4 regions of the Dyella sp. SYSU CM1112 genome follow, and region 2 is predicted to be linked to each of the others. Evidence: riboswitches for the same ligand, from Rfam matches in the RefSeq annotation. Region 2 holds a riboswitch; each other region holds the start of a gene.
The links. Region 2 has a riboswitch for cobalamin ahead of cobO (cob(I)yrinic acid a,c-diamide adenosyltransferase). Riboswitches for the same ligand answer to the same signal wherever they lie in the genome.

Region 1 (7,282 bases), on a different contig from region 2:
CGGCCGTGGTCATCGCGATCAGATCGCGCGAGAACAGCGACAGTTCCATGCCCGCGCGCCCTTGCGTCACGCCATCGCACATCGCCGGCACGCCGCCGGCCACCTGCGCGGTAAAGCCTGCTTGCCGCGCGATCTCGCGGATAAACGTCGGATAACGTTCATACGGTTGATGCGCCGAGAGCATGTCGTTGTAAGCGGTGACGATGCCGATATTCGGCGTGTGGCCTTCGCGTAGCGCGGCCTTGTCCGACGCGTTGCATGCCGCAAAGCCGTGCGCGAGGTTGCCACAGGAAAGGCGTGCGCGATGCGGGCCGTCGATCATCGCGGCCTGGATGCGATCCAGATAAGCGGCGCGCGTATCGCGGCTGCGCTCGCGCAGGCGTTCGGTCACTTCGGCAACGACGGGATGCAAACTCATTTCAGACTCCAACCGAGAGAGCTCGGCGTTGATGCTTTTCTTGCCAGTCGGATTAACGGCAACGGTTTGACGATGTTTGATGCGGCCTTGGCGTCATTGCCATTCCCCTACGCAGCGGAATCCATTTCTGCTTGTCGCACTCGCGGAAGGGGGCAGGGCGAGGCAAGAGGCGACGCTTCAAGGGCACCAATAAATTTCCAGTGGCCGCTCGGCACGCAGCACGCTAGCAATGGGCAGGGTGCTGTCAGGCTTTTCCGCTTCCGCCAGCACGTCACGCTTGTCGTTGCCTTGAATGTGCAGATACAGCGTCCGCGCCTTCAACAGCACCGGCAAGGTAAACGTGATGCGCGGTTCGCCGGCGCCTGGTGCTCGCATCGGCAACACTTGCGCCGTGTTCGACGTATCCAGTGCTTCGCCGAGGCGATCGCCACCGGGAAAGAAAGAAGCCGTATGTCCATCCGGCCCCATGCCCAGCACGATCACGTCGAAAGGCTGCTTCAAGGCAGCCACCCGTGCACGCACTTCACCAATACCGGCTTCCGGTGTCGCGGCCTCCACGTACAAGGGCACGAATTCCGCATCGGCCGCCCGGTGTTGCAGTAGCAGCGATTCAACCAGTCGTGCATTGGAACGCTCATCCGATTCGGGCACCCAGCGCTCGTCCACCAACGTGACGGTCACCCGCGACCAATCCAGCGCCTTGTTTGAAAGCGCCTCGAACAGACGCTTGGGCGTGCTGCCGCCGGAAACCGCGATCAAGGCTTCGCCGCGCACATCGATCGCTTCGCGCAACTTACCCGCCAGGCTTGCCGACAAGGCCTCGGCCAGCGCCTGGGCGTCATCGAACGCATGCAAGGCGTGCTTCGCGCTCACGGCTCGTGATCCTCATCCCAAGTGCGGCCATCGCGCTCAATCAATGCTACCGCCGCGCTCGGTCCCCAGGTGCCGGAGGTGTACGGACGCGGCGACTCGCCGGTCGCCGCCCAGGCAGCGAGGATCGGGTCGGCCCAGTTCCATGCGGCCTCCACTTCATCACGACGCATGAACAAGGTGGGGTTGCCGCGCACCACGTCGAGCAGCAAACGCTCATACGCATCGGGCTGTTGCACGCCGAACGCTTCGGCGAAGCTCATATCCAGCGGTACGTGGCGCAGACGCAGGCCGCCCGGACCCGGATGCTTGATGGTCAGCCACAGCTTTACGCCTTCATCCGGCTGCAGGCGCAGCACCAGGCGGTTCTGTGCCAGCGGACCGGCCGAAGCGGTGAAGATGGAATGCGGCACCGGCTTGAACGCCACCACGATTTCCGACACACGCTCGGCCAGACGCTTGCCGGTGCGCAGATAGAACGGCACGCCGGACCAGCGCCAGTTGGCGATTTCCGCCTTCAAGGCCACAAAGGTTTCGGTATTGGACTTCTCGATCTTCGACTTGCTATCGCTGTTCAAGTCTTCGATGTAGCCCGGCACGCTCTGCCCTTCGGCCGCGCCCGCCCGGTACTGGCCGCGCACGGTGAGTTGGGCAGCGTTGGCTTCATTGATCGGCTTGAGCGCATGCAGCACCTTGAGCTTTTCATCGCGCACCGCATCCGGCGACAGCGAAGAGGGCGGCTCCATCGCCACCATGCACAGCAGCTGCAGCATATGGTTCTGCACCATGTCGCGCAGCGCGCCGGCATGATCGTAATAGGAACCGCGGCGCCCCACGCCGAGCGTTTCCGCCACGGTGATCTGCACGTGATCGATATGGCCGGCGTTCCACAGCGGCTCGAACAGGGCGTTGCCGAAGCGCAGCGCCAGCAGGTTCTGCACCGTTTCCTTGCCGAGGTAATGGTCAATGCGGAAGGTTTGCGATTCCGCGAAGACACGGCCGACGTCATCGTTGATGCGGTTGGCGCTGGCCAGGTCATGACCGATCGGCTTTTCCAGCACTACGCGCGACTTGCCCTCGTTGAGGCCGTAGCCGCCCAGACGCTGGCAGATGTCCACGAACAATTCGGGCGAGGTGGAGAGATAGAACACGCGCACGTGATCGGGCTGTTCGCCCATCAGCTTGGCGAAGTCGTCCCAGCCGTTGTCCTTGCGGGCGTCGAGCGGACGGTAGTGCACCATTTTGAGAAAGGCGTCGAGCTTGTCCGCCTGCGCCTTGGCTGCGCCGTTGATGGCGGAGCGGACTTGCGCGCGATAACCGTCGTCATCCAGACCCTCGCGGGCCACGCCGATGATGCGGCTGCCGGGCTGGATCTGGCCGTCGATAAAACGATGAAACAGGGCAGGGAGCAATTTGCGTACGGCCAGGTCGCCGGTACCGCCGAAAATCACCAGATCGAACAGATCGACCGGTTGAGCAGGTGCAGTCACAACTCACCTCATGGAATGCGGGCAGTCGCGGGGATGCGGCTGCCAGGGGAACTCTGATCGTACCAATGACATACCAGGCCATACCAGTGTTTTCGGTGTGCAATCGTATGCAAAATTTTCCTAAGCTGGCGGCCACCCCGTGTAACGCCCTGTTGTGCCAGTGGTTCGCCATTGGTATGGTTGCCAGCTATGCAAAGTGCCCTGGCCGAGGAATACCGGCGCCTGAGCCGTGATACGACCACCCATCAGCCGCTGGCTTACCTGCGGCTGCGCCGGGCTATTCGCAATGTGATCCAGCATCGCGACATCGAGCCGGGCCAGACCTTACCCAGCGAACGCGATTTATCGCAGGTCCTGGGTCTGTCGCGCGTGACGGTACGCAAGGCAATTTCAGGCCTGGTTGAAGAAGGCCTGCTCACCCAGCGCCACGGCGCCGGCACCTTTGTGGCCGAGCGCATCATCAAGCCGATGTCGCGGCTGACCAGCTTTACCGAAGACCTGCGTGCACGCGGCTTGCATCCGCGTTCCGAATTCTTCGAACGCAGCGTGGGCGAAGTGACGCCGGAAGAATCGATGGCACTGAACCTTTCCCCCGGCGTGCTGGTGGCGCGCCTGCACCGCGTGCGCTATGCCGAAGATGAGCCGCTGGCGATCGAACGCAGCGTGGTGCCGGCCAGTGTGCTGCCCGATCCGCACGAAGTGCACGACTCGCTGTACGAAGCACTGGAAAAGCACAACAGCCGCCCCGTGCGTGCGTTGCAGCGCTTGCGCGCCGTGTTGCTGGCGGCGCGTCAGGCCCGCTTGTTGCATGTCAGCGTGGGCAGTGCCGGTCTGCATATCGAACGCCGCAGCTTCCTCGACGATGGCCGCGTGGTGGAATTCACCACCTCCTGGTATCGCGGCGACATCTACGACTTCGTAGCGGAATTGCAGACGGACTGATGCCGCGCATTACAACCGAGACATGACCTCCCCCGCCTACAGGAGAGGGGTCATTCGTTCTTGCGGTGGAAATGTTCTTGCGGTGGAAATAACGGCGAATTGCCCTGGCCGTCCCCAACCGCTACAGTGGCGCCCGTTTCGGGTGTCCCCTGTTCGCCCAGGGGATGAAACGGGAAGCCGGTGCGCTGTGTTCCCACAGCAAGGCCGGCACTGCCCCCGCAACGGTAAGCGAGCGCGGTAGCGCCGTCGGTCCATGACATGGCCGGCAGCTATCACGAACGGTCACACGCCACTGTGCACGACATGGGAAGGCGCCGTTCGGCGGCATGCGGATCCGCATGCCACTCGCAAGTCCGGAGACCGGCCCGCGACAGAGCCTTGAATGGCTCTCCAGGTTCTGGTGCTCGCGGCGGGCGAGGCACGGAGATCGCGCTGCAGCCGTCGCCTGCCCGCTCTTTCCGCTGCTTTTCCCCTTTGGCGCCAGTCATTCATCTGCGCCGCGCGGGGACGTGCGGCAAGGGGTCATACACATCATGTTGAAGAAGACTGCGCTTGCAGCGGCGCTGCTGGCCGGATTGGCCAGCCCGGCCCTCTACGCCCAAACCACCTCCGATCAAAGCGGCACGTTGACGCCGGTGATCGTCACCGCCACCCGTACCGCCATTACCGCCAACGATGCCTTGTCATCGGTAACCGTCATTACGCGCGAAGACATCGAACGGCTGCAGCCGGTTTCGGTGGCTGATCTGCTCACCGGCCTTCCTGGCATTTCCATTGCGCAAACGGGTGGCATCGGCCAGCAGACTTCCGTCTATGTGCGCGGCACCAATGCCACGCACGTGCTGGTATTGGTCGATGGCATACGCATCGGCTCCGTGAGCTCCGGCTTGGCCGCGCTGGAACAGATTCCGGTGAACGTCATTGACCGCATCGAGATCGTGCGCGGACCGCGCGCCAGCCTGTACGGCTCCGACGCGCTGGGTGGCGTGATCCAGATCTTTACCCGCCACGGCCAGCCTAACGGCGGTATTTCGCCCTCCGTCAGCGTGACGGGCGGCAGCCACGGTTTCGTCAACGGGCAGGCAGGCCTGTCCGGCGGCACCGATCATCTTTGGTACAACGCCAGCCTCGGCGGCGAATACACCGGCGGCATTCCCGCCTGCCGCATGGGTGCGGCGGAACTCGGTGTCGCCTGTTTCGTCGACGATCCGCGCAATGACGCCTACCGCAACTGGAACGGCTTCGCCAACTTCGGTTATCGCTGGGACAACGGCACCGAACTGGCCTTCGACTGGCTGCGCAGCAAAAGCAACGCCGAATACACCGGCAGCCCCTATGGCGGCAATGACGCCATCGAAGAGCAATACGTAGCCGGCGCGCGCCTGAGCTTTTCGCCGCTCTCGATCTGGAAAGTCACGCTCGACGCCGGGCAAACCCGCGATGACGACGCCACGTTCTACCAGGGCAGTTATTTCGGCCTGTACTACCCACGCACCGGCACCGGTTATTTCAATTCCCGCCGCAACCAGGCCTCGTGGCAGAACGACATCACGCTCACCTCCAATCAACTGCTCACCGTAGGCGTGGACTATGAGCAGGAACACATCACCAGCGACACCGCCTTCGAGCAGACCACGCGCGGCGATACCGGCACCTTTGCGCAATACCAGGGCACCTTCGGCCAGAACGAAATACAGGTCTCCGCGCGTCACGATCACAATGATCAGTTCGGCAACCACAACACCGGCTCCGCGGCCTGGGGTTATCACTTCGAACATGGGCCCGTGCTATCGGTGAGTTATGGAACCGCTTTCCATGCACCGACCTTCGACGATCTGTATTTCCCGGCTTTCGGCGGCGTGCCCACCTCCAATCCGGACCTGAAGCCGGAAACCTCGCGCAGCGTTGAAGTCGGCCTCACGCAACAGCTCGATCATTGGAATTGGGGTGTAAACGCGTACCAGACACGCATCACCGACCTGATCGGCTTCAACAGCGAATTCGTTCCTGTGAACATCAGCCGCGCGCGCATCCGCGGCATTGAAGGCCAATTCGGTTTCGATGTGGACGACTGGCGCGTACAAAGCTATCTCACGCTGCTGCAGCCGAAAGACGACGACGGCAGCGCCGACAACGGCAACATCCTGCCACGCCGTGCCGAGCGCACCGCACGCATCGATGTCGACCGCCGCTTCGGCAAGATCAATCTCGGCGTAACGGAATTCGCTTCCGGCAAGCGCTATGACGACGCGGCCAACGTCTATCGCCTGGGCGGCTACGCCACCACCGATCTGCGCGCCAGCTACACCTTCGCACCCGGCTGGCAGGTGGAAGCCAAACTGGCGAACGCGTTCGATCACAGCTACGAGACCGCCTACTACTACAACCAGCTAGGGCGTACCTGGTATCTGACCTTGCGTTACAGCCCCTGATAAAGCGGCGTGTTTGAGCACCCTATGGTTCGCTTAGCAGCAGCAACGGCTGCTACAGCGTAGCGGTCGGTCTCAGCGCACGCTCGGGCAATCCCGCCCCAACCCTCCTCCCCTGCATGCAGGGGAGGGCGCCATGTCCGGCAGTCCCGCAACACGTCTTTTCACATCTCCGGCCGCGCCATGCCTTTCGGCACGGCCGGACTTCAGGCACATTTGCAGGTCTGGCTTCCCAGGCATAAAGGTGCCCATGATTGCGCCCTTCTTTTCGCTTGCGCCGTTGCCCGCGCTGGAGACGCGCAGGCATGGCTTGCATTTACCTGACGCTGCACAGGTAACGCGATGAATATTTTCGCGCCGATTATCCGTCGGCCTATCGGTACCTCATTGCTGGCGATCGGCCTGACGATTGCCGGGTTTTGCGCGTACTTGATGCTGGGCGTCGCCGCATTGCCCACGCTGGATTTTCCCGGCGTGTTCGTCACGGTCGCGCAGCCCGGTGCCAGTCCGCAGACCATGGCGACCACGGTGATGGCGCCACTGGAACGCCACCTGGGGCGCATCCCGGGCGTGCAGGAAATGTATGGCAATGCCACGCAAGGCAGCGCCACGATCATGGTGCGCTTCGATTTCGGTCGCAATGTCGACAAGATTGCCGAGGATGTGCAGTCGGCAATCAATGCCGCCGCACCCGACCTGCCCAGCTCGTTGCCGAGCCCGCCGCAGTACTTCAAATTCGATACCTCGCAGATTCCGGTGTTGCTGATCGCGCTGACCTCCAGCAGCCTTCCGCCGGACAAGCTCTACGACCTCACCGATACCTTGCTCAGCCCGGCGGTGGCGCAGATTCCCGGCGTGGCGCAGGTGCAGGTGTTCGGCGGCACGGCGCACGCGGTGCGCGTGGATATCAATACCGCCGCCCTGTCGGCCAAGGGACTCACCGCCAACGACATCGCCAACGCCTTGCGTGCGGCCAACGTCACCTCGCCACAAGGCATCCTGAGCGACGGCCAGACGCAGATGACCGTCACCGCCAACGACGCACTGCACACGCCGCAGGATTTCGCCAACCTGATCATCGCCAACCGGAAAGGCTTGCCGGTGCGCCTGTCGGACGTCGCCAAGATCACCAG
Region 2 (7,282 bases):
GCGTCGAAGACACCATCGCGATCTTGCGTGGCTTGAAAGAGCGTTACGCCGTGCATCATGGCGTGGAGATCACCGATCCCGCCATCGTCGCCGCGGCGACCTTGTCCAATCGTTACATCACGGATCGTCAGCTGCCGGACAAGGCCATCGACCTGATGGATGAAGCGGCTTCGCGCATCCGCATGGAGATCGATTCCAAGCCGGAGGAACTCGACCGCCTGGAACGTCGCCTGATTCAATTGAAGATCCAGCGCGAAATGTTGAAGAAGGAAACCGACGAGGCATCCAAGAAGCGCCTTGCGGATCTGGACGCGGACATCGCCAAGCTTGAACGCGAGTTCTCCGATCTCAATGAAGTGTGGAAATCGGAAAAGGCGGCGCTGCAAGGTGCCACCAAGGTGAAGGAGCAGATCGAGCAGGCACGGGTAGAGCTTGAAGCGGCGCAGCGTCGGCAGGACTACGCCAAGATGAGTGAGATCCAGTACGGACGCCTGCCGGAACTGGAAAAGCAGCTGGCCGCCGCGCAGGCTGCCGAACAGCAGGACTTCAAGCTCGTGCAGGACCGTGTCACAGAGGAAGAAATCGCTGAAGTGGTCTCGCGCTGGACGGGTATACCGGTCAGCAAGATGCTCGAAGGCGAGCGCGAAAAGCTGCTGCATATGGAACAGGCGCTGCACAAGCGCGTAGTCGGTCAGGATGAAGCGGTGCGAGCCGTGTCGGATGCGATCCGTCGCGCTCGTGCGGGCTTGTCCGATCCGAATCGTCCCTATGGTTCGTTCCTGTTCCTTGGCCCCACCGGGGTAGGCAAGACCGAGCTGTGCAAGGCGCTGGCCGAATTCCTGTTCGACACGCAGGACGCGATGGTACGCATCGATATGAGCGAGTTCATGGAAAAGCATTCCGTGGCGCGCTTGATCGGTGCGCCTCCGGGTTATGTCGGCTACGAGGAAGGTGGCTATCTCACGGAAGCCGTGCGTCGCCGTCCGTACAGCGTGATTCTGCTGGACGAAGTGGAGAAAGCACATCCGGATGTATTCAACGTGTTGCTGCAGGTGCTCGATGATGGCCGCCTTACAGATGGCCAGGGTCGCACCGTGGACTTCCGCAATACCGTGATCGTGATGACGTCCAATCTCGGCTCGCAACTCATCCAGGAAAACGCCGGTGATAGCGAGGCTGATTATCTGCAGATGAAAGCGGCGGTACTCGGTGTAGTGCAGGCTCATTTCCGGCCGGAGTTCATCAATCGCCTCGATGAGCTGGTGGTATTCCGTCCGCTGGAGAAGAAGCAGATTCGTGCCATTGCACGCATCCAGCTGGCGTACCTGGAAAAACGTCTTGCTGAGCGTGAGCTCAAGCTGGAGGTTGATGACAAGGCCCTGGATCTGCTCGGCAATGTCGGCTTCGATCCGGTATACGGTGCGCGTCCACTCAAGCGTGCGATCCAGCAGCAGTTGGAGAATCCGCTAGCGAAGGAAATCCTGGAAGGGCGTTTCACCTCGGGTGACACGATTGCGGTAAGTGCTGAAGGTGGGCATCTCGCTTTCCACAAGCATGCGTGACAGGCATCACCCTCCCCTGCGGTTAGCGGGGGAGGGGTGAAGCAAGCCCGCCGTGAGTGCGACCTGGCCGCAAATTTCTGCCGCAAAAAAATCCCGGCTCAAGGCCGGGATTTCCATGCATGCATCGCACAAGTGTTTGGCAGTGGGCTTGTTGAATCACCAGTGATAGATCACTTTGGTGTAATAGTAACGCCCATTGAAGCCCGCGGGTGAAAATTCTGAGTAAGGAATGGTGCCGTTGTTGTTGTTCGCGGCAATCACCTTGTCCGGATAACTGTTGGTGACATTGTCCATGCCCAGTGTGAATGTCCAGCTGTCCAGGTTGTAGCTGCCAGCCAGATCGAACACCCATTGCGGGCTGAAGGTCTGGTTAAGCAGGTACGTGCTGTTGCTATATGCCGTAAAGCTGCCGTAACGGGTGAGGTTGCCATTGAATGCCCAGTGACCCAACGTGTAGTTCTCGTTGAGGATCAACTTGCTTCGTGGCGTGGAGTTGGCCAGCAGGCCTTTGATGTCGCGATAGGTCACACGCTGCAATTGCAGGCCCAGCGCTTCCAATTGTGGCGGATTCGGCGCTACGCCCATGACTTGCGTGCGGTTGTAGTTATAGCTCAGCGTGCTGTCCAGCACGCCATCGTTGCCGAAATCCGAATGGTAGCTGGCGACGATGTCGCCGCCCTGAGTGCGTGTATCTACCGCGTTGGTGAAATACTGCGCCGAGCTATAGGACACATTGGTGATGCCATGCGCGGCAAGGTAATCCACCACCGCCGGATTGTTGAGTCCGCTCAGCGTGCTGGAGAGCACGATGCGGTTGTAGATCTGGATCTGGTAGATATCCAAGGTCAGCGTCAGCGGGTCGATCGGATTGAACACCGCGCCGACGGTGTAGTTGTGCGAGCGCTCCGGACGCAGTGACTGAGCTCCCAGCAATTGCGCTACCGGATTGTTCACTGGCAACAGGCCGGTCTGATAGATGCCAGGCGCTACCCCAGGTCCTGCGTTGCTGGGTGTCAGGTAAAGCGAGCCGATCTGGGAATAGTCTTCCTGCGCCAACGACGGGGCGCGGAATCCGGTCGAGACGCTGCCACGCAACGCGAAGCGATCGGTAAAGTCGTAGCGTGCAGCCAAGGCACCCGACACCGTGTTGCCGAAGTCGTTGTAATCCTCATGCCGTACGGCGAACGAGGTGCCGAGTTTGTCGGTGAGGTTGGTTTCCAGACTTACATACTGCGCTACGTCGCTGCGACTCCATGAGCCCACGTTCACGGGACTGTAGCCACTGAAACCCTGCGCGCCCCCGCTCACGCCCGATGTGCCCACGTAGTACGAACTCGGATCGCCAGCACTGATCTGATACGTGTCGCGTTGATACTCGCCGCCGAAGGCCAGCGTTACCGCATTGGGCAACCAGCTCAGGTTGAAGTCTTTTGCGATATCGACATCGGCGACCTGCTGCGCGGATGAGACCACGCCATCGAAGAAGCTGTTGGGCGTATAGCCAAAATCGTGCAGGAAGGCGTAGTTGGCGGTGTGGATCGTATCCAGCGATACACGATTGCCGCCGTAGTTGGCGCTTACATCCCAGCGCCACCCGCCACTGGTTGTGCCGCGTACGCCGGCTACCAGCGCCTGATCGGTGCTGCGAGCCTGTAGTAGCGGTTGATAGCCGCCGGGATAGAGCGACGTAAGCAGGGACGCTACTGATGACGGGTAGCCATAGGGATTGCGATACAGCTCGTCGGAAATCGCGTTGCGATCGTGGTAGCTGCCAAAGGCATAAAACTGGATGTTGTTGGTGAGGTCGTATTGCGTGTTCAGGAACAGATTGTGCTCGCTCACCGAGGGATCGCCGAACACTTGTTTCTCACCGAATTGGGGATAGCGGATGTCGACGCCGCCATGATTGGTCGGATCTTGATGCCCGTCATCCACGCTGATGCGCAGCCAGCCTTTGTCACCGCTCAATGGAATGCCGAAGTTGGCCGAACCCTGCCATTGTCGTCCGCCGCCGCGTTGGTATTGGCCGCCATCCAGCTCCACCGAGCCGCCTTGCGCACCATGCTTCAGAATGATGTTGATCACACCGGCGATCGCGTCGGAACCGTATTGCGCAGACGCACCGTCACGCAGCACTTCAATGTGATCGATGGCAGAAAGCGGAATGGTGTTGAGATCCACCGGAGCTGAACCGCGGCCGATGGTGCCGTCCACGTTCACCATGGCGCTGTTGTGCCAGCGCTTGCCGTCGACCAGCACCAGGACTTCATCCGGAGCCAAGCCGCGCAACTGTACGGGACGTTGCGAATCGGTAGTGTCGGTGGCGGAAGGGCGCGGAAAATTCAGCGAAGGAATCAGGCGCGCGAGAGCAGTGGAAAGTTCGGTGGTGCCGGTGCTTTGCAGGGCTGAAGCCGGTACGACGTCGATCGGCGATAACGAGGTGCTGTCGGTTCGATTCTGCGCGCGTGTGCCGGTCACGATCACGGCCTGCAGGTTTTTCGCTTTGTCGCTGGAGGCTGCTTGCGAGGTGTCCTGGGCAGCAGCGGTGGTGGCGAGTGCCAACAACACTGAAGCCGTGAGAAGTTTGATGGAATCGTTCTTGGGCCTGCCTTGATAAGGCGAGCGGTCGTCTTTCTTCATTGCGAGTTTTCCCCTAGCTTGTTGTTTTGCTGCGGGGCAGCAATTTCAGATTAATGACAATGAGGCGGACCATCAACCGACGATTAGGCGTCCGAAAGTCCAAATGGAAATATCGCTACCCGGCATGGACTTACTCCCTATGTCAGCCATTGACGCGGGCCGCCTCACGCCAGCATCGTTATCGGTCGGTGCAGCTGGCGTGTAACGACGCTCGGGCTAGGCGTCCTGGAGCAGGACATTTATGATGCTCCGGCCTAAGGTGACTGCTGGCCCTAAAGCCAGTGGTTGAAACGGGAATCCGGTGAGATCGCTCAGTGTCAGGGCGATGACTCCGGAGCTGCCCCCGCAACGGTAGGCGAGCAACAGGTCCACAGAGCGCCACTGTGCCGAGCACGGGAAGGCGTGGGCCAGAAGGCGCAGGCCTTCGCTCGCAAGCCCGGAGACCGGCCTTATGCGAGAGCTTGCCTCGGCAGGCTTTAAACCAGACAGGCGGAGGGCCGTGTCCGGGTGCCACGCCTCGGCGTGTTGCCGCATCATCTTCCTTCCGTGTGTCGAGCGCCCTTGCCGGGCACACGATAAGGAGTGCATCCATGAATGTGTCTTTCCCGTTTGCCGACCGTGCCGCGGTGCGGCCATGAGCGAACGTTCGCCGCGCGATGACATGACACCCGAAGAGCGTCACCGCGAACGCATGCAGCGCAAAAAAGAGTTGGTCGATCGCAAGATCGCGCGCGCCACGATCGATCGGGGCGTGCTGGTGGTGAACACCGGCAACGGCAAGGGCAAGAGCTCTTCCGGTTTCGGCATGCTGGCGCGTTCGCTGGGGCACGGCTTCAAGTGCGGCGTGGTGCAGTTCATCAAAGGCACCTTTTCCACGGGTGAGGAGGCTTTTTTTCGCCATTTCGCCGGCGACCAGCTCGACTATCACGTCATGGGCGAGGGCTTTACCTGGGAGACTCAGGACAAGGCGCGCGACATCGCAGCGGCGCAAGCCGCATGGTCCATCGCCGCAGGCATGCTCGCCGATCCCGCTTATGACTTCGTATTGCTGGACGAGCTCAATATCGCCTTGGTGAAGCAATACGTATCGCTGGAGCAAGTGCTGACGGCCGTGACGGCACGTCCCCCACGCCAACATGTCGTCATCACCGGCCGCGGCGCACCGGATGGATTGATCGCTGTCGCCGACACGGTCACCGAGATGCGTGTGGTCAAGCATGCTTTCGAGGCCGGCATCAAGGCACAAAAAGGCGTGGAGCTATGAGCCATGTCCGGCACTGCCCGGCCTTGCTGGTTTCCGCGCCGGCATCGGGGCAGGGCAAGACTTCAGTGACCGCTGCACTTGCCCGCTGGCACACCCGGCAGGGGCGGCGCGTGCGTGTGTTCAAGACCGGGCCCGATTTCCTCGATCCCACGGTGCTGGCCTGCGCCGCAGGTACGCCGGTTTATCAGCTCGATCTGTGGATGTGCGGCGAAGCGGATGTACGCAAGCGTCTCTTTGATGCCGCGGGCGATGCTGATCTGATCCTGGTGGAAGGTGTAATGGGGTTGTTCGATGGCGCGCCGTCCAGCGCCGATCTTGCACAGCAATTGGGCGTGCCGGTGATGGCGGTTATCGATGGTTCGGCGATGGCGCAAACCTTTGGCGCGCTTGCCTGTGGCCTGGCAACCTACCGTGAAGGGCTGTCGATGTATGGCGTGGCTGCCAATCGCATCGGTAGTGCTTATCACGCGCAGCTGCTGAAAGAGAGCCTTCCTGCCTCCTTGCACTGGCTCGGCGCATTGCCGCGCGAAGAGCGGCTTGCGCTGCCGGAACGGCATCTGGGTTTGATCGCGGCAGCGGAGCTATCCGATATCGATGCGCGACTCGATGCCTTGGCCGATGCGTGGGCGCAACATGCCGCAACGGCACTGCCGCCGCCTGTTGCATTCGAAACCTCGGCCAGCGAAAGCATTCCGCCCCTATTGAAAGGACAGCGTATTGCCGTGGCGCGCGATGACGCATTTTGCTTTATCTATCCGGCCAATCTGGATCTATTGCGCGCGGCGGGTGCGGAATTGTGTTTCTTCTCGCCTTTGGCCGGTGATGCCTTACCCGACTGCGAGGCCGTATGGTTGCCGGGTGGTTATCCAGAGCTGCATCTGGATGCCTTGTCGCGACGGACCGACTTGCATGCAGCCTTGCGCACGCATCGCGATACCGGCAAACCCATGCTTGCCGAATGTGGCGGATTGCTCTTCGCGCTCGATGGGCTGACGGATCAAAGCGGGCACGAGGCGACGATGGCGGCTTTATTGCCCGGTCGTGCGGTCTTGCAACCGCGGCTCGCAGCGTTGGGTCTTCAGGGCGTTGATCTGCCTGAAGGCAGCTTGCGCGGGCATACTTTTCACTACGCGCAGGCATCGATCGATGCGGAGCCGATCGCACATGCGTTCAATCCCAATGGGGGCCCTGGCCGCGAGGCGGTCTATCGCGATCGTCGCTTTACCGCCAGCTTCGTGCACTTCTACTTTCCTTCGCATCCCTCGGCGGCCTTGGGCTTGTTTCGCGCATGAGCACCATGACGGCCATGCTTGCCGCCGTTTTGCTTGATGCATGGCTAGGCGAGCCGCGCCGTGGGCATCCTCTGGTGGCATTTGGCCGTCTAGCCGTCTGGATCGAGCATTGCATACATGCGGATCGACGTGTGCGAGGTATATTGGCGTGGGCGTTGGCCGTGCTGCCCTTGGTTCTGATGCTGCGGACCATCCAGCAAGCTGTGCCGGCATGGGCGGCATGGTGCATCGCGGTCATAACGTTGTATCTGGCGCTAGGCTTGCGCAGTCTTGGAGAGCATGCGCGGCCCGTGGCCGAGGCGCTTGCCAGGGATGATCTCGATGCGGCTCGCCATGCCGTCGGGCGCATGGTCAGCCGTGACACTGTGGCTTTGAACGCACAGCAGGTTGCCGCCGCCGCGACGGAGTCCGTGCTGGAAAATGGCAACGATGCCGTATTCGGCACCTTGTTCTGGTTTGCCGTGCTCGGAGCGCCCGGTGCACTGCTCTATCGACTGGTCAACACGCTTGACGCAATGTGGGGT
Region 3 (7,282 bases), 100 kb from region 2:
ACGATTTCGCCCACGTGGATGCCTATAAGGATCTGATCGCGGTGCGCTATCCCGCCATCATCATGTCCATCTCGCAAGTGTCGGAAACGCTCTTCATCCTGGCGATACCTTTCTTTCTGAAACGCTTCGGCATCAAGACCGTCATGTTGATCAGCATGCTGGCGTGGACCTTGCGCTTTGGCCTGTTCGCCTTCGGCAACCCGGGACCGGGACTGTGGATGATCGTGCTCTCATGCATCGTCTACGGCATGGCCTTCGACTTCTTCAACATTTCCGGTTCGCTATTCGTGGAAGGGCAAAGCGACCCGGCCATCCGCGCCAGTGCACAAGGCCTGTTCATGCTGATGACCAACGGCATCGGAGCCGTGCTCGGCAGCTCAATCAGCGGCATCGTGATCGACCGGTATTTCACCCGTCCCGATCACTCGCTGGAGTGGCACGGTATCTGGCTGACATTCGCAACCTACTCGCTGATCGTCGCGGTGCTATTCGTCTTCCTCTTCAAGCACAAGCACGAACCCGAAACCCGGCAAGGCATTCCTGCGCACTGACGTTCACCGCCGCATGTCCCTACCCCTTTGCGTGAAGGATGGCGGGGCAAGTCACAAGCTTCGCCTGCCTCGTGCGAAGAGAGAGACGAGCAGCCAGGGTTACAATACCCCTATGCAGATCGGCCCCTATCGCATCGACCCGCCCGTGGTGCTCGCACCCATGGCCGGCGTTACCGACAAGCCTTTTCGCCTGCTGTGCAAGCAGCTGGGCGCGGGCCTTGCCGTGTCTGAAATGACGACAGCCGATCCGCGTCTATGGCAAACCCGCAAATCCATCCAGCGGATGGATCATGCAGGCGAGCCTGAACCCGTCAGCGTGCAGATCGCCGGCTACGATCCCGTCATGCTGGCCGAGGCAGCGCGGTTCAACGTTGCCAATGGCGCGCAAATTGTTGACATCAACATGGGCTGTCCCGCCAAAAAGGTATGCAACGTGTGGGCAGGCTCGGCCTTGCTGCAAGACGAGCCGCTGGTCGCGCGCATCGTGAAAGCGGTAGTGAGCGCGGTAGAAGTCCCGGTCACGCTGAAAATCCGCACCGGCTGGGATCGGCAGCACAAGAACGCCCTCACTATCGCGCGCATTGCGGAGGACAACGGCATCGCGGCACTCGCCGTGCATGGACGTACACGTGCGGACAAATACGAAGGGGAAGCCGAATACGACACGATTGCCGCAGTGAAATCGGCCGTTCGCATACCGGTCCTCGCTAACGGCGATATCGCGACACCGCAACAAGCCAGGCATGTACTCGACGCAACGGGTGCCGATGCGGTGATGATCGGCCGCGGCGCGCAAGGACGGCCATGGATTTTCCGGGAGATCGCCCACTACCTGGCGACTGGAGAAATGCTGCCAGCGCTTCCACCGCTGGAGGTTTCGGCCATCTTGCTTGGCCATCTGGAACATCTTTATGCGTTCTACGGCGAACAGGCCGGCGTACGTATCGCGCGCAAGCACTTGGGTTGGTATGCAAAGGATCGGCCCGAGAACACGGCCTTTCGTGATGTCGTCAATCGCGCCGAGCACGCACACGACCAACTGCGCCTGACGCGCGAATACTTCGAAGGGCTGCAAGCGCAGTGGCGCATCGCCGCTTGAATGACGCATTCCGATAAATGTTCGCAAGCCTTTGCGGCGCCGAAGCAGGCATCATCGGCAAGTCGTTCTTGATGCCACGCCACGATGTACCTCTCCTTCGCCCGCTCGCTGAAGTTTCCGCTGCATATCGCCATCCTCTTGAGCGTCGCACTGCTGCTCAGCGGCTGTGAGGCGAGCCTGTTTGCCGGACTGAACGCCACCGATCGCCGTGCCGGCATCGTGGCAGAACATGGCATCGTCTTCGATCCGCAGCACCAGCTGAAGCTGGATGTGTACCGACCACGGAATGCGGAACACGCCCCAGTCGTGGTGTTTTTCTATGGTGGCAGTTGGGTCCGCGGCGAACGCGCGTGGTACCGCTTCGTGGGGACGGCACTGGCTTCGCATGGCGTCGTGACGGTCATTCCGGATTATCGGAAATACCCACACGTGAAGATGGACGGCTTCATGACGGACGCCGCGCGAGCGGTCGCGTGGACATTTGCCCACGCTACAGCATGGGGTGGACGGGCGAACGACATCTTTGTGATGGGGCACTCGGCCGGCGGCCAGATCGGCGCACTGCTGGCAACCGATCCATCGTGGCTGACGCCTTACAATCTGCATCCTTTCGATCTGGCCGGCTTTATCGGCCTGGCCGGCTGTTATGACTTCATGCCGATTCCCGCCAGCGAAAAGGACATGCTCGGCATGTTCGGCCGTGATGCCGCCTCACAAGCACGCGCCCAGCCCGTGCGTTTCGTGCACGGTCACGAGCCTCCCATGCTACTGCTGCAAGGCGAAGCCGACCATGAAGTCGAACCCTCCAACGCCATCTCGCTTGCCCATGTACTCAAGGCGCATCACGAAGAAGTCTGGTTGCGCCTGTACCCCGGCGTAAGCCACAACGCATTGGTATTTGCCCTGTCTCGCCCGTTCCACGCCGATGCGCCGACGCTGGACGACGTCATGCGTTTCATCCACGCCCATCCCATAGCCCTTGCTCACTGAGCCGCATGCACTCCCCGGCAACAAGGTGACGGAGTAACGTAGCTACGCGCCTGCGTCATTGAAGGCACGCCGTGCATGGGGTTGCGGACAGCTTGGCATGAACAGCATCGCTACCGGCGACTTCCCCTACATCCATGGTTTTTCGGATGAAGAGCAATCGCGTCTGATGCGTCAGGCGCGCATGTTCGAAAGCACCCTCTACAGCCACATCGATTACAGCAATGCGAGCCATCTGCTCGAAGTGGGATGCGGTGTCGGGGCACAAACCGAAATACTGTTGCGCCGTTTTCCGGACCTGCACATCACGGGCATCGACCGCTCGCCTACGCAATTGGCTGCCGCCGAACGCAACCTGTCCGCGAAGGCATGGTGTGCATCGCGCTACGCGCTGCGCCAAGCCGACGCCGCCGATCTGCCTTTCGCAGACCGGAGTTTCGATGCCGCCTATCTCTGCTGGGTGCTCGAACATATGCCCAGCCCTGCGCGCGTGCTGAGCGAAGTTCGTCGCGTGCTCAGCCCTGGCGCCGTAATTTACGTGACCGAGGTGCTCAATGCCTCGTTCTTCCTCGATCCCTACTCGCCCAACCTGCTGCGTTACTGGATGGCCTTCAACGATCACCAATACGACAGCGGCGGCGATCCCTTCATCGGCGCCAAGCTCGGCAACCTGCTGCTGGCCGGTGGTTATCGCGACGTACAAACCGAAGTGAAAAGCGTGCTGCTGGACAATCGTCAGCCCGGGCGCCGCAAGCAGATGATCGCGTTCTGGGAAGAACTGCTGCTCTCCGCCGCGGAACAACTCATTGCCGCCGGAAAAACCGATGCGGTAACCGTCGATGGCATGCGCGGTGAATTACAGGCCGTGCGCAACGATCCCAACGCGGTGTTCTTCTTCGCCTTCGTACAAGCACGCGCCGTGGTGTATTGACCGGCTCGCCCTGCCGAGAGTCATTGACCATGGCTATGCGTTGAGGCTACTGTTCGCCCGCTGAGGTTTTCATCTCTTTATCCGAATAAAGAGATGCAATTAAAAGGGAAGCCGGTTGGATTCCGGCGCTGCCCCGCAGCGGTGTGTGGAAACGACCTTCGCTATGAGCACTGGGCTATTGCCTGGGAAGCGGCGAACAGTAGGCGGCGTAATGCCTGGTCCACGAGCCCGAAGACCTGCCCCAGCCGAAGCCACCCGTTCGCAACGGCGCTTCGTACGACCTGGGATCTCCGCGGGGAGAGCCGGCACCGCGTCGCCCACTGACGCAGCGCCAGCCTGCCCGCGGTTTACCCAGCTCGCCCGCGGGGGCGAAGGTCGACGGCGCGCACATGGCAATGCCCTGGTCGCGTCTGCCTTCGTTCCTCTTTGCCACGCATTGCAATGAGGAATACACGATGACACACACCACTTATCTTGGTTTTCCGCGCATCGGCCACCGCCGTGAACTCAAGCGCGCACTGGAACAGCATTGGCGCAACGGTAACGCTAGATCCCTGCTCGACACGGCACACGCACTACGACGTCGACATTGGCAGCTTGCTCACGCGGCAGGCATCGGCACGGTCGCCGTCAATGACTTCTCGTTCTACGATCACGTGCTCGACACCGCCGTCTTGTTCGACGCGGTGCCCGACCGTTACCGCCCCCTATGGCAGGAGGATGCGTTGGCCGGCTATTTCGGCATGGCGCGTGGCAACCACACACTGCACGCCTTGGAGATGACCAAGTGGTTCGACACCAACTATCACTACATCGTGCCGGAACTCCACACAGGCCAGCGCTTCCGGCTTACCGTCAACAAACCTCTCAACGAATGGCTTGAGGCGCGTGCGCTGGGATTGGAAGGCCGTCCCGTCTTGCTTGGACCCGTTTCGTTTCTGCGCCTGTCCAAGACCCGCGACGGCAGCCCTGCACTCGACTTGCTCGAGGCACTGCTGCCCGCTTATCTCGAACTGTTGGAGCAGCTTGCACGCGCCGGCGTTTCCTGGATCCAGTTGGACGAACCCTGCCTGGTAGAGGATCTGGATGCCGTGACCCGGCACGCCTACCGCATTGCCTACACAGCCTTGGCGACGGGACGTTCTCCAAAGCGGTTGCTGACCACCTATTTTGCAGGTCTTGGCGACAACCTCTCACTGGCCGCCAGCCTGCCGGTCCATGGATGGCACGTCGATCTGGTGCGTGCACCGGAACAACTTCCCGCACTCCTGTCTGCACTGCCGCAGCAGGGCGTGCTCAGCGCCGGCATTGTCGACGGACGCAATGTCTGGCGCAGCGATCCCGCACGCGTGCGGCCACTCCTGCAAACGATTGCCGAGTCCCGCGGAACCGACCATGTGTGGCTCGCGCCGTCTTGCTCGCTGCTGCATGTTCCCGTCGACGCGGCGCAGGAAACCGCGTTACCACGCGACCTGCAGAACTGGCTGGCGTTTGCTCGCCAGAAATTGGAAGAACTACGGCTCTATGCAAACGAACTCCACGGCGACAGCAACGCCACGGCTATTCTGGATGCACAGGCCGCCCAGCTCGCCGCACGCGCACAGGCACACGGCGTGCAGCGTGAAGACGTCCGTGCGCGTGTCCGCGGATTGAGTCCGCAAGCCACGCAGCGTCGCTCTCGCCTGATGCATCGATGCAAAGTGCAGGCGGACAAGCTCGCGCTGCCGTTATTGCCCACTACCACCATCGGCTCCTTTCCACAGACCGAGGCACTTCGCCACGCTCGCGCCGAGCATCGCGCGGGGCGTATGGATAAGCAGCGTTACGAAACCACCTTGCACGAGGAAATCGAACACGTCATTCGCTTCCAGGAACGTATCGGACTCGACGTGCTGGTGCACGGCGAACCCGAACGCAACGACATGGTGGAGTATTTCGGTGAACAGCTCGACGGCTTTGCCTTTACGCGCCACGGCTGGGTGCAAAGCTACGGTTCGCGCTGCGTAAAACCCCCGATCATCTGGGGCGACATCGCGCGGCCACACCCCATGACGGTACGCTGGTCGGCTTACGCGCAGTCGCTGACCGACAAGCCGGTAAAAGGCATGCTGACCGGACCGGTGACCATGTTGCAGTGGTCGTTCGTGCGCGACGACCTGCCGCGCGAGCACGTCTGCTTGCAACTCGCCCTGGCCCTGCGCGACGAAGTGCATGACCTGGAAAGCGCCGGCATCCACGTTATCCAGATTGACGAACCCGCACTGCGCGAAGGCCTTCCGATCCGGCAAGCCGAGCAAGCGCCCTATTTGGATTGGGCGGTCCACTGCTTTCGCGTCTCGACCGGCGGCCTGCACGATGCCACCCAGATCCATACCCACATGTGCTACAGCGAATTCAACAACATCATCGAGACCATTGCCGCGCTGGATGCCGACGTGATTTCCATCGAGAGCAGCCGCTCAAAGATGGAACTGCTGCAAGCCTTTGAGAACTTCCGCTATCCAGGAGCCATCGGCCCTGGTGTGTATGACATCCACTCCCCGCGCGTGCCGTCGCAAGACGAAATGACGGATCTGCTCGAACGGGCCTTGACCGTGCTGGAACCGCCACAGCTATGGGTCAATCCCGATTGCGGGCTCAAGACACGCGGCTGGGAAGAAACGGAACCGGCCCTGGCCGCCATGGTCGGTGCCGCACGAACCCTGCGCGCAGTACTGACAGAAAACGAAACCTGACACCTCCCGTCCCCTCTCCTTGAAGGGGAGGGGACGCAGCGGCAGTCCCCCGCCAGCATGGGCTGAACCCGGGCCTCACGGTCACATGGATATGCCAGACTGGGCAGTGAAACCCCGGGCTGGTGCGTGTATCATGCGCAACTCCCTTTTACATCTCTTTATCCGTAAAGAAGGATATAAGCCACGATGAGCAATTACCTCTTCACCTCCGAGTCGGTCTCCGAAGGCCATCCGGACAAGGTTGCCGACCAGATCTCCGACGCCGTGCTGGATGCGATCCTGGCCCAGGATCAGCGCGCACGTGTCGCTTGCGAAACCATGGTGAAGACCGGCGTGGCGATCGTCGCCGGCGAAATCACCACCAGTGCCTGGATCGACCTGGAAGCGCTTACCCGCAAGGTGATCCTGGACATCGGTTACAACTCCAGCGACGTCGGTTTCGATGGCGCTACCTGCGGTGTGCTGAATCTGATCGGCAAGCAATCGCCGGATATCAACCAGGGCGTGGATCGCAAAAAGCCTGAAGAACAGGGCGCCGGCGACCAGGGCCTGATGTTCGGCTACGCCACCAATGAAACCAAGGATTTCATGCCGGCTGCGATCTACTACTCGCACCGCCTGGTCGAACAGCAGGCCAAGATCCGCAAGAAGAAGAACTCGCCGCTTTCCTGGCTGCGTCCGGACGCCAAGAGCCAGGTCACGCTGCGCTACGAAGATGGCGTTGCCACGGCCATCGACGCCGTCGTGCTCTCCACCCAGCACGATCCGGACGTCAAGCAGAAAGACCTGGTCGAGGCCGTGCGCGAGTACATCCTCAAGCCCGTGCTGCCGGCCAAGCTGCTGCACAAGAACACCAAGTTCCACATCAACCCGACCGGCAAATTCGTGATTGGCGGTCCGGTAGGCGATTGCGGCCTGACCGGTCGCAAGATCATCGTCGACACCTACGGCGGCTGGGCCCGTCACGGTGGTGGTGCAT
Region 4 (7,282 bases), 350 kb from region 2:
TCGCAAGGGAAGTTGCCGAATTCACGCCAACCGTGCTTCATGTAAAAGCCGGGTGCCTGAAAGTCGTTGGTATGCAGCAGGCCAGTGCGGCAGCCGCGGCGTATGCCTTCTTGCTCCGCCATGCGCAGCAGCGTGCTACCCAGGCCGGCGCCACGCATCGTTTGCGGCAGGAAGAACACATCGATAAACAGGATGCCGCGTGAGCTTCGACCACTGAGGCCGCCCACGATGTCATGGGTGGCCGGATCTTCCACCATCAGCGCCAATGCACGCTGGTCGCTGATGCCGCAAGCGGCAAGATTGAATTGATCGAGCGGGCGGCGGATCGCGCCCAGCTGTTCGACAGTGGGAGCGTCGGTAAGCACGATGCGCGGCGTATCCATGGCTACCGATTATGCGTCAGAAAGCCATGTCGAACGCGACGTCACCTTCCACGCCGACCTGATACGCCGATACGCGCCGCTCGAAGAAGTTGGTGACTTCCTGCACATCCTGCAGATCCATGAAGTCGAACGGATTCTTCGCGCCGTACTTTTTCGGCAGGTCAAGCTGGGCGAGTCGCTGATCGGCGCAATACTCCAGATATTGCCGCATGTCCTTCACCGACAGACCGGCCACGCCGCCGGAAAGCACGTCTTCGGCGAATTGCGTTTCGCAAGCGATGGCCTCTTCCAGCATGGCTTCCACTTGCGCGCGCATGGCTTCATCGAACAGGTCCGGCTCTTGCGCGCGCACGGTACGCACCACCGCGAAGGCAAACGCCATGTGCCCCGATTCATCGCGGAACACCCAATTGGTGCCCGAGGCCAAGCCGTGCAGCAGGCCACGCGAACGCAGGAAATACACGTAGGCGAAGGCGGCAAAGAAAAACAGCCCTTCAATGCAGGCGGCGAAGCAGATCAGGTTGAGCAGGAATTGCCGCCGCTGCTCACGGGTTTCCAGTCTGCGCAGGTTCTGGACGGAATCGATCCATTTGAAGCAGAACGCGCCTTTCTGTCGGATGGATGGGATGTTCTCGATCGCCGCGAATGCCTTGTTACGTTCATTCGGGTCGGGAATATAGGTGTCCAGCAGCGTGAGGTAGAACTGCACGTGCAGCGCTTCTTCGAACAGCTGGCGCGACAGGTACATGCGCGCTTCCGGGGCGTTGATGTGCTGATACAGGTTCAACACCAGGTTGTTCGCGACAATGGTGTCGCCGGTGGCGAAGAAGGCCACCAGACGATGAATGAGATGGCGATCTGCCTCTGTCATCTTCGACTTCAAGTCGGTGACGTCGAGCGAGAAGTCCACTTCCTCCACTGTCCAGGTGTTCTTGATCGCGTTGCGATACATCTCGTAGAACTCGGGATAGCGCATCGGACGCAGGGTGAGTTCGAAGCCCGGATCGAGGATGTGCGAGGGATGATCAGACATGGAAATTCCTCAATGGAAACATTCAATCCGGCTTGCGCGCATAACGCCCACGCACGAAGCGACTGATGTAAGTGGACAGGCCGATGCCAGCCTCGGCGAGCCGCTGCATATTGCGTGTGTGTATGTGGCCGGGCGCGGCATCGGTGTATGCGTAAGTACCATCGTTGATGAAGCGAGCCAGGATGAAGCCCTCGCCCATCGCGTAGCCACTCACGCCGGAGCGACCACTGCGATTGCGGAAGGGCTTCATTCCTGTCATGTGCGTTGAGTGAATGTGGACTCAGAGGCCAAGATGCGACATATGCTCATATTGATTTTGAGGGGCTGATGTAAGACTCAGGACGGCTGGGTGATAGGTGTCGCGACCGCATTGACTTTTTAAGCTCGTCGTCCCGGCGAAAGCTGGGATCGGGTGACGTGCATATCTGCAAAGGCGCTGGACCCTGACTTGCGATGAGCCGACGAGGTGATTACTGGCACGCCTCGCAGTACTCCGGATTTTCCAATGAGCAGAACACTGCAGCGGTGGCCGCTTCCTGCGTGTTGGGCGCCGGTGTCGCAGTAGCGGGTGCTGTTACCGTGGTCTTGGCGATCTTGGTCGCCGGGCGCGAGCGCAGGTAGTAGGTCGTCTTGATGCCTGCCTTCCAGGCGTACATGTACATCGAGCTGAGCTGGCCAATGTTCGGGTTTTCCATGAACAGGTTCAGCGACTGGCTTTGGTCAATGTAGGCGCCGCGTGCGGCAGCGAGGTCGATCAAGGCTTTTTGCGGCAATTCCCATACCGTGCGATAGATCGAGCGCAGACGCTCAGGGATGGCAGCGATGCCCTGGATCGAGCCTTCCGCGAGCTTGATCGCGTCACGAATTTCGGCGGTCCACAAACCCAGGGTCTTGAGTTCTTCCACCAGGTAGCGGTTGATGACAAGAAAATCGCCGGACAAGGTTTCGCGCTTGAACAAATTGCTGACCTGCGGCTCGATGCATTCGTAGCAACCGGCGATGGAGGCGATCGTCGCGGTGGGAGCAATGGCAATCAGCAATGAGTTGCGCAGCCCTTTCACCTTGATCGCTTCGCGCAGTGTGTCCCAGCGCCCGGCATCGTGCAGCTTCGCGTTCAGCCAGTAATCGAACTGCAGCTCGCCGTTGGCGGCACGGCTGTCGGAGAAACCGGGATGCGCGCCATATTCCTCTGCCAGCGCGTTCGATTGCGCCAATGCGTTGTAATAGATCTCTTCCGCGATGCGCGTGGACAGCTCCAGGGCTTCGGCGGAATCGAACGGCAGGCGCAATTTGAAGAACACGTCCTGCAGACCCATCACGCCCAGACCCACCGGGCGCCATTTGCGGTTGGCGGTGGCGGCCGTAGCAATCGGATAGAAGTTCAGATCGATCACGCGGTCGAGCTGGCGCACGGCGGTGCGTACGGTGGTGGCGAGCTTGGCAAAGTCGAACGCACCGTCGACTACGTGACGCGCGAGATTGACCGAGCCGAGATTGCACACCGCCGTCTCGCCGGCGTTGGTCACTTCCAGAATCTCGGTGCAAAGGTTGGAGAGGTGAATGACGTTCTCGGATTTGGCCGTCTGATTGCTGGTGGCGTTGCTGCGATCCTTGAACGTCATCCAACCGTTGCCGGTCTGGGCCAGGGTACGCAGCATGCGTGCATACAGCTCGCGCGCTTTCACCGTTTTGACGGCCAGGCCCTCGGTTTCGGCCTTGTGGTAAGCGTACTCAAAGGCTTCGCCCCAGCTATCGACCAGATGCGGCACGACCTTGGGATCGAACAGCGACCAGTGCCCGTCGTGCTCCACGCGGCGCATGAATTCGTCGGGAATCCAGTTCGCCAGGTTGAGATTGTGCGTGCGGCGCGCTTCGTCGCCGGTGTTGTCGCGCAATTCCAGAAACTCTTCGATGTCGGCGTGCCAGGGCTCCAGATACACGCAGGCCGCACCCTTGCGCTTGCCGCCCTGGTTCACGGCGGCGACGGAAGCGTCCAGCGTTTTCAGCCACGGCACCAGGCCATTCGAGTGGCCATTGGTGCCCTTGATCAGCGAGCCGCGCGAACGCACGCGCGAATAAGCCAGGCCGATGCCGCCGGCGAATTTGCTGAGCTTGGCGACGTCGCCGTATTTTTCATAGATCGATTCCAGCGAATCTTGCGGCGAATCCAGCAAAAAGCAGGAACTCAGCTGCTCATGCGCCGTGCCTGCATTGAACAATGTCGGCGAGCTGGCGATGTACTCCAGCGAAGAGAGCAGGCGATACAGTTCCAGCGTTTCACCGATCTCATTGCCGCCCAGTGCACAGGCAATACGCATGAAGAAGTACTGCGGCGTTTCGATCACCTTGCGCAGCTGCGGATGGCGCAGCAGGTAACGGTCGTACACCGTGCGCAGGCCGAAGTACTCGAAGCGGCGCGAGGCGAGCGGATCGATCGCATCGTTGAGCTTGCGCGCGTTCTCGGCCACGTAATCGCGCAGGCGCGCGTTGAGGATGCCCAGTTCTGCGCCGCGTGCAATGGATTGCGAGAAGCTCTGGATTTCCTGGCCGCTTACTTCCTTGTCGATGAAGGCGCTGAGCAGGCGTGCGGCGAGCTGGCCGTATTCGGGTTCCTCGGCCGTCAATGCGGCGGAGGTGCGAATGGAAAGCTGATCCAGCTCCTGCGTGGTGGCGCCGTCATACAGGCCGCCGATGGTCTTGAGCGCCACGCGCAGCGGATCGACAGCGTGCAGGCCCTCGGCACTGCGTGTTACCGCGCGGACGATCTTGTTGACGTCGACCACTTCCTGCTTGCCATTGCGCTTGGTGACGCGCATCTGGCCGGGGTTGTGCGGCGGGGTCAGGGTGAAAGGAGCTTCGGCAGTAACGGACATCGTGACAGGGCTGGCAGGGGATGACGGATCGGTATCGGCGGAAAAAGCGGTCGTGTCCGCGCGGGCGGCGGTGCGCTCGCGCGATTCGGTATCGAGAGGTTGCATGTCGGACACTCCGGGTTGTGGAGGCCGTCCCGGCCGGAACGATCCGGTTGGAATGGACGGACTCCCTGGACTCAACCGCCTGCTCCCGCGCGCAGGGCTGATGTGGCAGCTAGGGTGGGGAGTCGTCCGATGCGGGTGACATCCGCATCGTGCGACACACTTCCCCGCGGAAGCCGTCACCGGCGGCATGACGTTCCAGTCATGCCGTGTCGGCAGGTCTTCGGACTTGCGGATGTGGATCTTGCGACCCGCCTAATGACCCCGGCTTCCCAGTCGCGAATCGACCAGTGCCCATGGGGCGTTCGTCTCCGCTTACCGCTGCGGGGCAGTTCCGGATTCGCACCGGATTCCCGAGCCGCCTCCGTTTACCTGGCGACGGCGACCGACGGAGCACAACATATCGGGGTAATCTGTGTCGGTCAACCCAATAATTTGTGGATAAGCCGGTGGATAAGCAGCCTGAAACCAGGCGCCGCGCGGCTTGCGGGATTTTTGTGACGGACTGCCCATAACACGATGGCGGGCTGATCCATGGTCGATGGGGCGCGGCCCTTCCGGTGCGTCCCAATGACGCCGGACACATGACAGCCGCGGGTCGTTCGCTAAGCTCCAAGGCATGTCCCTGGGGAGTGAAGCGATGAACGGGTACCGTCGAATGGCAGTCCGCTGGTGGTGGGTGGCATGCCTGCTCTTATGGCCGTGCTGGGTGCAGGCCGCTTCGATCAACGATGCCGCGCTGGCTCCGACGCCGCCGATGGGCTGGAACAGCTGGAACCATTTCGGCGCCGACGTCACCGATGTGGACATCCGTCACGCGGCCGATGCGATGGTATCCAGTGGCATGGCGGCGGCCGGCTATCGTTACGTCATCATCGATGACGGCTGGCAGGGGCAGCGGGACGCGCACGGCATGCTGCACCCGAACGCGAAATTTCCCGACATGAAGGCACTGGCCGATTACGTGCACAGCAAGGGCCTTAAATTCGGCATCTATTCCTCGCCGGGTGAAAAGACCTGCGGCGGCTTCACGGGCAGTTACGGGCACGAGGCGCAGGACGCGCGCTTGTTCGCAAGCTGGGGCGTGGATTACCTGAAATACGATCTGTGCAGTTTTTCGCGGCACATGCGTGGAAAGAGCCTGGCCGAGCAAACGGCCATGATGAAAGCGGCATACCAACGGATGCGGCAGGCATTGGACGCCACCGGACGTCCTATCGTCTATGCGCTGTGCAGTTATGGCTGGGGCCGCGTGTGGGAATGGGGCGCGGACCTGGGCGCCAACTTGTGGCGCACCACGGATGACATCCAGGCGAACTACATCAGCATGATGTTCAACGCCAATTCGCAGCTAGGCTTGGAGCGTTACGCGGGACCTGGCCACTGGAACGATGCGGACATGCTGGAGATCGGCAACCAGGGCATGGATTCGCAGGATAAGGAACGCACGCACATGAGCCTGTGGGCGCTGCTGGCTGCGCCGTTGATTGCAGGCAATGACCTATCGTCCATGAGTGCGGTGACGCGCGAGGTGCTGACTAATCGCGAAGTGCTTGCGATCGATCAGGATGCACGCGGCATCGCCGGTGGTCGCGTGATGCAGGCTGGTCCCATCCAGCTCTGGTCGCGCCCGCTGGCGGATGGATCGATGGCGGTGGGCTTGCTCAACACGCTCAACCACTCGCTGGATGCGACGTTGGATCTGAAGGCGCTCGGCTTGGGTGATAGCGTCACGGCACGCGATGTGTGGGAGCACCGCGATCTCGGGCGGATCGACAGCCGGCATGTGTTCGAGGTGCCGGCTTATGGCGTGGTGCTGCTGAAGGTGAGCGGAGCAAAACGCTAGCAGCATGCGCCTTGGTAGGTGTGCGTCGCTATGCCGATGCGTCATCTTCGTCTTCGCGGGGATGACGCATTCATGCACGCATCAAGTTACTGGTAGGCGATGCCGTTGCTGAAAAACTAAAGTCGGTGCAGCGTTCGGTGTTGCGGATGGCGATAAGCCATCCAGGTAGCGATAAGACCGCACAATGCGGCGAAAGAAAGCCACAAGCCTGGCGCTGCCTTGTTGCCGGTGATGTGAATCAGCCATTGCGATATGGCCAGGCTGGAGCCGCCGACCGTTGTCGCCAGGCTATAGGCCAATGAAAAACCGGTGGTGCGTACTTCTATCGGCATGATCTCCGTCAGGGCGACCACGAGTGCGCCGTTATAACTGGCGTAGAGGAAGGAGAGCCACAATTCCACGCCGAGCAGTTTGCCGAAATCGGGCGACGCGGCCAGCCAATGCAAGGCAGGGTAGGCGGTCGTCAGGGCAAGTAAGGTACAAGCGAGCAATAACGGGCGGCGTCCGATGCGATCAGACAGCGCGCCCATCAGCGGCAACCAGATGAAATTGGAGATGCCCACGCACAGGGTGACGGTGAATACATCCAGGTGCGACAGCTTCAGGACGGCGGAACCGAAGGTCGGCGTGTAGGCGGTGATCAGGTAAAACGACACGGTGGTCATCATCACCATCGCCATGCCGACCAGCACAGTGCCGGCATGCGCCATCATCGATCGATAGATCTCGCCGATGCCGGGGCGATGCCGTGCAAGAAACGCTTCGGTTTCTTCCAGCGAGCGGCGGAGCAGCAACAGGAATGGAACGATCAGGCAGCCGATAAGAAAGGGAATGCGCCAGCCCCATGTTTCCATCGCCTGTGCAGGCAATGCATAGTGCAGCGTCAGGCCCAGTGCGGCGGCGAACATCACTGCCACTTGCTGACTGGCCGATTGCCATGAGCAGTAGAAACCGCGATGTCCGGGCGTGGCGATTTCCGAGAGATAGACCGACACGCCGCCGAGTTCGACACCGGCCGAAAAACCTTGCAGCAAGCGTCCTGCCA

Region 1: it holds a riboswitch for cobalamin, as region 2 does, so the genes downstream of both, AC4HNJ_RS09585 (TonB-dependent receptor domain-containing protein) here and cobO (cob(I)yrinic acid a,c-diamide adenosyltransferase) in region 2, are expected to answer to the same signal.
Region 3: it holds a riboswitch for cobalamin, as region 2 does, so the genes downstream of both, metE (5-methyltetrahydropteroyltriglutamate--homocysteine S-methyltransferase) here and cobO (cob(I)yrinic acid a,c-diamide adenosyltransferase) in region 2, are expected to answer to the same signal.
Region 4: it holds a riboswitch for cobalamin, as region 2 does, so the genes downstream of both, AC4HNJ_RS05550 (ribonucleoside-diphosphate reductase subunit alpha) here and cobO (cob(I)yrinic acid a,c-diamide adenosyltransferase) in region 2, are expected to answer to the same signal.

Annotation. Positions count from the first base shown of each region.
Region 1 is NZ_JBZEGI010000005.1:157,166-164,447, reverse strand. It holds gene edd (phosphogluconate dehydratase) at 1-418, opposite strand, end outside; gene pgl (6-phosphogluconolactonase) at 596-1,291, opposite strand; gene zwf (glucose-6-phosphate dehydrogenase) at 1,288-2,778, opposite strand; gene AC4HNJ_RS09590 (GntR family transcriptional regulator) at 2,968-3,720, shown strand; cobalamin riboswitch at 3,844-4,103, shown strand; gene AC4HNJ_RS09585 (TonB-dependent receptor domain-containing protein) at 4,254-6,152, shown strand; gene AC4HNJ_RS09580 (efflux RND transporter permease subunit) at 6,492-7,282, shown strand, end outside.
Region 2 is NZ_JBZEGI010000002.1:215,523-222,804, reverse strand. It holds gene clpB (ATP-dependent chaperone ClpB) at 1-1,562, shown strand, start outside; gene AC4HNJ_RS04140 (TonB-dependent receptor plug domain-containing protein) at 1,719-4,202, opposite strand; cobalamin riboswitch at 4,443-4,668, shown strand; gene cobO (cob(I)yrinic acid a,c-diamide adenosyltransferase) at 4,864-5,466, shown strand; gene AC4HNJ_RS04130 (cobyrinic acid a,c-diamide synthase CobB) at 5,463-6,758, shown strand; gene cbiB (adenosylcobinamide-phosphate synthase CbiB) at 6,755-7,282, shown strand, end outside.
Region 3 is NZ_JBZEGI010000002.1:318,507-325,788, forward strand. It holds gene AC4HNJ_RS04515 (nucleoside permease) at 1-551, shown strand, start outside; gene dusB (tRNA dihydrouridine synthase DusB) at 664-1,650, shown strand; gene AC4HNJ_RS04525 (alpha/beta hydrolase) at 1,735-2,640, shown strand; gene AC4HNJ_RS04530 (class I SAM-dependent methyltransferase) at 2,738-3,568, shown strand; cobalamin riboswitch at 3,615-3,826, shown strand; gene metE (5-methyltetrahydropteroyltriglutamate--homocysteine S-methyltransferase) at 4,024-6,303, shown strand; gene metK (methionine adenosyltransferase) at 6,490-7,282, shown strand, end outside.
Region 4 is NZ_JBZEGI010000002.1:561,172-568,453, reverse strand. It holds gene AC4HNJ_RS05565 (GNAT family N-acetyltransferase) at 1-383, opposite strand, end outside; gene AC4HNJ_RS05560 (ribonucleotide-diphosphate reductase subunit beta) at 400-1,416, opposite strand; gene AC4HNJ_RS05555 (hypothetical protein) at 1,439-1,666, opposite strand; gene AC4HNJ_RS05550 (ribonucleoside-diphosphate reductase subunit alpha) at 1,887-4,289, opposite strand; cobalamin riboswitch at 4,589-4,796, opposite strand; gene AC4HNJ_RS05545 (glycoside hydrolase family 27 protein) at 5,032-6,237, shown strand; gene AC4HNJ_RS05540 (MFS transporter) at 6,354-7,282, opposite strand, start outside.